DNA from 2 places in the Desulfonatronum lacustre DSM 10312 genome. Region 2 is predicted to be linked to the other one. Evidence: predicted binding sites of a transcription regulator. Region 2 holds the regulator's gene; the other holds the start of a gene.
What was found. The regulator sigma-54, encoded in region 2, starts transcription at its own class of promoters, with help from an activator protein. The targets are predictions, from matches to a motif close to CTGGCACGGNNNNTGCTT.
Positions count from the first base shown of each region.

Region 1: nifH (nitrogenase iron protein) is a predicted target of sigma-54. The motif match lies at 1,660-1,677, and genes of this name have one in related genera.

Region 1 covers NZ_KI912608.1:968,181-972,357, reverse strand. The annotation lists gene DESLA_RS0104605 (hypothetical protein) at 1-99, opposite strand, end outside; gene DESLA_RS18730 (LeuA family protein) at 168-1,307, opposite strand; gene nifH (nitrogenase iron protein) at 1,719-2,543, shown strand; gene DESLA_RS0104590 (P-II family nitrogen regulator) at 2,613-2,972, shown strand; gene DESLA_RS0104585 (P-II family nitrogen regulator) at 2,969-3,343, shown strand; gene nifD (nitrogenase molybdenum-iron protein alpha chain) at 3,367-4,177, shown strand, end outside.
Region 2 covers NZ_KI912608.1:1,739,538-1,743,714, forward strand. The annotation lists gene rapZ (RNase adapter RapZ) at 1-733, opposite strand, end outside; gene DESLA_RS0108195 (PTS sugar transporter subunit IIA) at 802-1,251, opposite strand; gene hpf (ribosome hibernation-promoting factor, HPF/YfiA family) at 1,255-1,800, opposite strand; gene rpoN (RNA polymerase factor sigma-54) at 1,874-3,307, opposite strand; gene lptB (LPS export ABC transporter ATP-binding protein) at 3,371-4,096, opposite strand; gene DESLA_RS0108215 (LptA/OstA family protein) at 4,093-4,177, opposite strand, start outside.

The DNA.
Region 1 (4,177 bases), 770 kb from region 2:
GGTTTTGGTGACGATATCCGCCCCCATAGTTGCGTTTTGCAAGGTCTGCGCCATCATGGCGATGCCTGTTTGACTTTGCGCTGCTGTGTCAAGTTCCATAAAACCTCCTTGTTGGCTGATGAAAAAACGATGCCTTCAAGTCTTTATCGGACGTGCGCGAGGTTTCTTTAGGGGACATGGCACGACTCAGAGCTTGAAGCCGCGGAGTCGGCGGTCATGGCCAATGCCCTGAGCTCTTCTTCGAACAGTGGTCGAGCCAAAGTCTGAGAAAGGAGGCGGACGCCGCAGGTCAGGTTTTCGATTCCGTGGCTGGGTACGGTGATGCCTTGACGATGGGCGGCTTGGCGGACAGCTGTTTTTCCGGTTTTGCCGCCCAGGCCCAGTTTTCTGTTCGCGCCGATTTTTTCCGGGGCAAAGGGTTCGAACAGGCTGGGATCTTTGGCCAAGGCTTGCAGGTGCAGGCCAGTTTCGCAGGCAAAAACGTCCTCGCCGGTCATGGCCTTGTTCCGGACCATGGGTACTCCGGCCGCTTCGGCAACCATTCGAGCCAGACAAACGCACTGCTTCAAATCGTAGCCGGCCCCTCGCCTGAAGTTCAGGTGGCCGGCGACCTCTTCCAGGGCCGCGATCCCGGCCCGTTCCCCGATTCCCAGCACGGACACGTCCACGCTTTCGGCTCCTGAGGCCAGGGCCGTGATGGCATTGGCCGTGGCCATGCCGAAGTCGTCGTGGCCGTGAAATCCAATGGCCAGATCGGTCCGGTCCGCGAACCAGCGCACCAGTTCAGCGGTTTCCAGCGGCGTGAGCAGGCCCACGGTGTCTGAAAGGCGAATCCGCCTGCCTCCGCATTCCTCCACCACCCGAACGACCTGCAAAGCGAAATCCCGGTCCGCCCGGGATACGTCCTCCAGCCCGACCCCGACAAACGCCATCTCCAGTTCCGCTGCTCGGCGCAAGATGTTTTGAAGCCGAAGCAATAGTCCTGCCCGATCCATGCCAAGACGATGCTCTATGTGGGCGTCCGAAACCGGGACGCCGAATTGGATGCGCCTGACGCCCATGGCGGCCAGACGAGCCAGGTCCAGCATTCGCAACGGCGACCAGACCGTCAGCCTGGTCCGTTCCGACGGATCTTCCTTTCTTCCGTGCCGGAGCAGATCCTCCAGCCCGTCCTGCCCGGCCCAGCCGATCTCCACCTCGTCCACGCCGGCCCGAATCAAACCGGAGAGAATGTCCCGGCGTTGGGCGTCCGAGAAATAGACGCCGAACATCTGCGCGCCTTCGCGTAAGGTACTGTCGATAAGCATATGGGGTCCTTGTCGTGGTTTCAGGGGCAATGCAGTGACCGGAACAAGCACGATCAGTGCCAGGGAGCGTTGATCTGCGTTTCATCGCCACACCGTAGGGGCACGGCGCGCCGTGCCCCTACGATATTCCGTGCTCCGGCCATCACCTACGGTATTCCCCCCCATCGTGCAGGGGTCGGGCGTCGTGCCCTACACGACCCCCGACCCCTGCAAAACCGTAGTTTCCGACAAAAATGTCGTTCACCTTTGTCGCGTCCGCATGGGCGGCAACTTGCAATCGCTTCGGCGAAATGTTCCGGCAATAACTTGAAATTATTTGCTTTAATTTTTCCAGATGGCTTCACTCCCACCCCTGGCATGTTCCTTGCCCTAAGCCTTCCATTCTCAACACTCAATCTCCGGGAGGAACGTATGCGCAAGGTTGCTATTTATGGAAAGGGCGGGATCGGAAAATCCACCACGACGCAGAACACGGTGGCCGCGCTGGGCGAGATGGGCCGCAAGGTGATGATCGTGGGCTGCGACCCCAAGGCGGACTCCACCCGGTTGCTGCTGCACGGACTGCATCAGCGCACGGTTTTGGACACCCTGCGCGAAGAGGGCGAGGACGTGGAACTGGACGATGTCCTCCTGGCCGGATTCGGCGGGACGGTCTGCACCGAATCCGGCGGGCCGGAGCCGGGCGTGGGCTGTGCGGGCCGGGGGATCATCACCAGCATCAATCTGCTGGAACAGCTCGGGGCCTACAAGGAAGACAAGAACCTGGACTACGTCTTTTACGACGTTCTGGGCGACGTGGTCTGCGGCGGATTCGCCATGCCCATTCGCGAAGGCAAGGCCCAGGAAATTTACATCGTGGTCTCCGGGGAAATGATGGCCATGTACGCGGCCAACAACATCTGCAAGGGCATCGTGAAATTCGCCGAGGCCGGCGGGGTGCGCCTGGGCGGGCTGATCTGCAACAGCCGCAATGTGGACAACGAGCGGGAGATGATCGTGGAGCTGGCCAAACGTCTGGGAACGCAGATGATCCATTTCGTACCTCGGGACAACATGGTCCAGCGCGCGGAGATCAACCGTAAAACTGTCATCGACTTTGATCCCAAGCATCCCCAGGCCGATGAATACCGCACCCTGGCCAAAAAAATCGACGGAAACGAGATGTTCATCGTGCCCAAGCCCATGGAAATCGACGAACTGGAAAAGTTGCTCATCGACTACGGCATCGCCAACTAGGTATCTGATTATTCGGTTTACTCCGTGTAGAGTTGCCCACATTTCAACCAACAATAAGGGAGAAGCGATATGTTGATCATGGTTCGAGCGATTGTCCGGCCTGAGAGGGTGGATGCGGTTTTGAAGGCGTTGATGGATGCCGGTTATCCGGCGGTGACCAAGTTTTCCGTGGCCGGGCGCGGCAAGCAGCGCGGCATCAAGATCGGGGAGATCACCTACGACGAGATTCCCAAAGTCCTGCTGATGAGCGTGGTCGGCGAGAAAGACAAGGACTTCGTGGTCAAGACGATCATGGAAGCAGCCCGGACCGGTGAAAAGGGCGCATTCGGCGATGGGAAGATCTTCCTCAGCCCGGTGGAGGAGATGTACACCATCAGCTCCGGGGTCAAGGAAACCGAGGGCGCGGACCTGAAGGGGGTCGGGGTATGAAGGAGATCACCGCCGTCATCCGGATGAACATGGTCAACAAGACCAAGGAAGCCCTGGCTGAAGCCGGCGTGCCCGCGTTCTTCGCCCTGGAGGCCCAGGGCCGGGGCAAGGGGTTGATTAACTCCGAGCTGCTCAAGGGCGCGGAGAAGGGCTATGAAGAGGCTGCCGAGCTGCTGGGGGAAAAGGGACGATTGTATCCCAAGCGCGTTTTCTCGGTCATCGTTACCGATGATCAGGTGGAAGACGTGGTCGGGACGATCATGGAGGTGAACAGGACCGGCAAGCCCGGCGACGGGAAGATTTTCGTCAGTCCGGTCTTTGACTCCGTCCGGGTGCGTACCGGGGAGAAGGGAAATAAATCCATAGATTAAGCTTGGCCTTGCCAGGAGAAAACATGACCACCATCGCGAAGAAGAAAAAGATCGTCCAGATGGATCCCACTGAACTGATGGAGGATCTGTTGAAGAAATATCCGACCAAGGTAGCCCGGAAACGGGCCAAGCAGATCATGGTCAAGGAGGCCGAGGGCGCGGAAACTCCGGAAATGGGCGCCAACGTCCGGACCATTCCGGGCATCATCACTATGCGCGGATGCACCTACGCCGGTTGCAAGGGGGTTATTCTCGGACCAACCCGGGACATCGTGAACATCACCCATGGGCCCATCGGCTGCGGGTTCTATTCCTGGCTGACCCGGCGCAACCAGACTTACACCGAAACGGACGCGGACGAGAACTTCATGACCTACGCCTTCTCCACGGACATGAACGAGAACGACATTGTCTTCGGCGGGGAAAAGAAGCTCAAGCAGGCCATCATGGAAGCCTACGAGCTGTTCCATCCCAAGGCCATCGCCGTCTTCTCCACCTGTCCGGTGGGACTGATCGGCGACGACGTGCACGCCGTGGCCCGGGAGATGAAGGAGAAGCTGGGCATCAACGTTTTCGGCTTCAGCTGCGAAGGATACAAGGGCGTCAGCCAGTCTGCGGGCCACCATATCGCCAACAACCAGATCTTCAAGCACGTGGTGGGCACCAAAGAGGAAATCAAGGTCGGAGAATTCAAGATCAACCTGCTGGGCGAATACAACATCGGCGGGGACGGGTTCGAGATCGACCGGATACTGGACAAGTGCGGAATCACCGTCATCTCCACCTTCAGCGGCAATTCCACCTACGACCAGTTCGCCACGTCCCACACCGCGG
Region 2 (4,177 bases):
ACCGTAAAAAATCCTCGAACCGACCGATAAAGTCCTTTCCCGGGTCGTCCCCCAGCACGTAGCGGGCAATGGGCTCGTCCAGACCGGACAGGGGGCGCAGTTCCGGGTCGAAGTAGGGATTGGGCAGAAACCGCAGATCAAAGACCAGATCCGCCTCCAGAGGAACGCCGTACTTGAAGCCGAAGGAAATCAAGTGAATGCGCATCCCTTCGCCGAGTTTCTGATCCAGGGGCCATTTCTCCTGAAACACCCGTCGCAGGTCGTGGATGGAAAAATCCGACGTATCCACCACCAAGTCGGCGTGCTTGCGCAACCCCTCCAGCATGATCCGCTCACGGAAGATGGCTTGGTCCAATCCCATGCCCTGGGCTTCCAGGGGATGCGGACGGCGGGTGGTGGCGTAACGCCGGATCAGCACGGCATCCCGGGCCTCCAGAAAGACCAGTTTCGGACACATCCCGGCCAGGTCCATCCGCTCCACGAACTGCTCCCATTGCAGGGCGAAGTCCGGTTGGCGCACATCCAGCCCCAGGGCCACCCCGGCGTACTGGTTCAGCTTCATCTCCTCGGACAGGGTCAGCAACCGTCCGGCCAGCCCGGCCGGCAGACCGTCCACGCAGTAGTACCCCAGATCCTCGAAGACGTTCAGGACCGTACTTTTTCCGGCCCCGGACTGTCCGGTGATCATGACCAGGGAGAGTTCGCACGGTTTTCGCGGTTGGTCTGCGCTCATCGCGGTTTGCCTTTTGGGGTAGGGGCACGGTGCGCCGTGCCCCTACGGTGTGGACGAATAAAATACCATCACGCCGAACTGAGGGCGTCCCAGAAAAGCTCCTTGTCCTGGGCCGTGAGAAAGGCATGCCGAAAGGTCTCGTCCTTGAGCAGCCGGGTGATGGACGCCAGGATGCGCAGGTGCATTCCGGCGACCTGTTCCGGGGCCAGGACCATGAAAAAAATATGGCACGGTTTGCGGTCCAGGGCGTCGAAATCCACGCCTTCGGAACTGCGTCCGACCACCAGCACGATCCTGTCCAGCCCCTCCAGCTTGCCGTGGGGAATGGCCACTCCTTCGCCGATGCCCGTGCTCCCGAGACTTTCCCGGTCCTTGAGCACCCGAAAGGCCGCCTCGGCATCCAGACTCGGCACGTTTTGGGCCAGCACGGCGACCAATTCCGCCAGCACTTCCGTCTTGTTCCTGGCTTGCAAATCGGGGAGCAGCAAGTCCTTGCTCAAGAAATCCTTGAGGACCATCGACTAGATACCCGGGTCGATCAGACCGAAATCGCCGCTTTTCCGGCGGTAGATGACGTTGACGCGCTCGATGTCCGCGTTGAAGAAAACCAGGAAATCGTTGCCCAGGGCTTCCAATTGCATGGCCGCCTCGTCCACGGACATGGGCTTGGGCTCGAAATTGTCGGTTTCCGTGATGGTCTGGGCCCGCTTGCCGGTCTCGTCCTGGGTAAAGGTGATCACGTCCACCCGCGCGGACTGGCTCTTCTGACCGCGACGATGGTCCTTGTTCTTCTCTTTGGTCTTGCGCACCTGAGCCTCGAGCTTGTCCAGGACCAGGTCGATGGTGGAGTACATGTCCTCGCTTTCGGTGGTGGCGGAGAAATGCATGTCCTTGCCCGTGAGGATCACCTCGGCCATATGCCGATACTTTTCCACGGAAAGGTTGACGGCCAGTTCGCCCTGATCTTCAGGACGCAGGTAACGGTTGATTTTATTGAAACGCTCGCCGGCGTAGCCCTTGAGGTGATTGGACGGCTCGAAATTCTTGAAAGTAAAAGTTATTTCCATGCGACACCTCCGAAGTAAAACGGGTTCTGGGTTGGTTTGAGGTTGTTCGCTCCGTTGGGAGCATCCGGGATGGCTAAAAAATGGCCTTGCGCTTGGAAGACGACTCGATGTTCAACGCCATGCGGTACTTGGCCACGGTACGGCGGGCGATGTTCACGCCCAGGGACTTTTTCAAAAGTTGCGAGATCAGTTCGTCGCTGAGCGGACGCTTGGGGTCCTCTTCGGAAATCAGCTTCTTGATCTCCGCCTTGACGCTTTCCGAGCCGGCCTCCGACCCGTCGTCCATACCCAGGGCGCTGTTGAAGAAAAATTTCAGTTCATACGTTCCATGGGGCGTGCTCATGTATTTGCTGGTCGTGATCCGGCTGACCGTGGACTCGTGCATGTTGATGTCCAGGGCCACATCCTTGAGGATCATCGGCTTCAGATGCGTCACCCCATGGCGAAAAAAATCAATCTGGAACCGGACGATGCTTTCGGCGACCTTGTGCAGGGTCCGCTGGCGCTGGTACAGGCTTTTCATCAACCAGTGAGCGGATCGGACCTTTTCCTGAATGTAGTCCCTGGTCCCCTTGTCGTGAACGGACAGCTCCTTGGCGTAGGCCTCATTGACCATCAAACCCGGTATCTCGTCCTCGTTCAGAACCACGATGAAATCGCCGCCGTGCTGGAGGATGTAAACGTCCGGGCTGGTGAACTGAGGATCATCGGAGCCGAAGCTCTTGCCGGGCATGGGGTCCAGGCGCTGGATGCAGTCCAGGTAGTGTTTGATTTCCTCCATGGAGAGCTTGAACTTCTTGGCCAACGGCTTGTAGCGACGTTTTTCCAGCTCCTCCAGATGATCCTTGACCAGGGAGACCAGAATCGGGTCGTCCAGCCCCAGTTCGTCCATCTGGACCAGCAGGCACTCCCGCAGGTTCCTAGCGCAGACCCCCACGGGGTCCAGGCGTTGCATGATCCGCAGGATCCGCTCCGCCTCCTCCGTCTCGCAGCCGGCCATGGCGGCGATGTCCTCAATGGATTCGCAAAGATACCCCACGGCATCCAGGTTGCCAAGGATCACCTCGCTGACGGCCAATTCCCGCTCCGACAAGGCCGAAAGCCGCAACTGCCAGGAAAGATGGCCGATCAGCGTGGACTTGCCGGCCAGCCGGGCCTCGAAACTCATGCCCTCTTCCGGGACTTCCCAGTCCCGGCCCTGGATCTGTCGACTGATGCTGGAAAATTCTCCCAGGTAGTCCTGCCACTCCGAATCGTGAAGCTGCCGGGGCTCCTCGACGTTGACGGACTGGAACCGATCCTCGGCAGGGTCTTTTATCGGGGTCTCCACCGTCTCATCGATGCCTTCCGGCGCGATCTCCAATACGGGATTCTCCAGCAATTCCTGCTGGATGCTTTCCACCAGCTCCAGCCTGGAAAGCTGAAGCAGCTTGATGGCTTGTTGCAGTTGGGGGGTCATCACCAACTGCTGCGTCAACTTCAGTTGCTGGCGCAGTTCAAGAGCCATGTCGCGTTTTCGCCTCCATGACCGGGCTGACCGGTTGGAACGCCAATCCCGATTGTTGATCAATCATAAGCAAAAGTCCTCACCGAGGTAAACTTTCCGAGCGATGGAATCGGCCACGATGGCTTCCGGAGACCCTTCAAAAATGGCCCGTCCTTCGAAGACGATGGATGCTCTGTCGCAAATCTTCAGCGTTTCGCGGACGTTGTGATCCGAAATCAACACACCGATCCCCCGCTCCTTGAGGGACATCACGATCTCCTGGATGTCGTCCACGGCCAGGGGGTCGATACCCGCGAAGGGTTCGTCCAGCAACATAAATTTCGGATTCCGGATCAGGGCCCGGGCGATTTCCAGACGGCGGCGCTCCCCGCCGGAGAGAAACATGGCCTTCTGGTCGGCCAGTTTGGAGATGCCCAGTTCCTCCAGCAGGGCCTCGGCCTTTCTGCGCTGCATGGCCGGGGTGAAGTCCGTGTACTCCAGGATGATCCGCAAATTCTGCATCACGGTCAGCTTTTTGAAGACCGAACTCTCCTGGGGCAGGTAGCTCAGCCCCAGCCGGGCCCGCTCATGCAGCGGCCAAGTGGTGATCCGCTTTCCGTCCAGGTCCACCACCCCGCTGGTGGGCTTGATCACCCCGACCAGCATGTAGAACGTGGTGGTTTTCCCGGCTCCGTTGGGACCTAAAAGGCCGACGATCTCCCCCTGCTCGACCCGGATGGAAATATCCCGGACCACCTCTTTCTGGCCGAAGCTTTTGCGCAGACTCTTGCCGGAGAGAAGGGCCTTCACCGCGCCCCCTGTTCCCGAGGCAAAAGAAACATTCCTTCCACTCGACGATCGGTGCGTCCCTGCACATCCACCTCTCTTTCT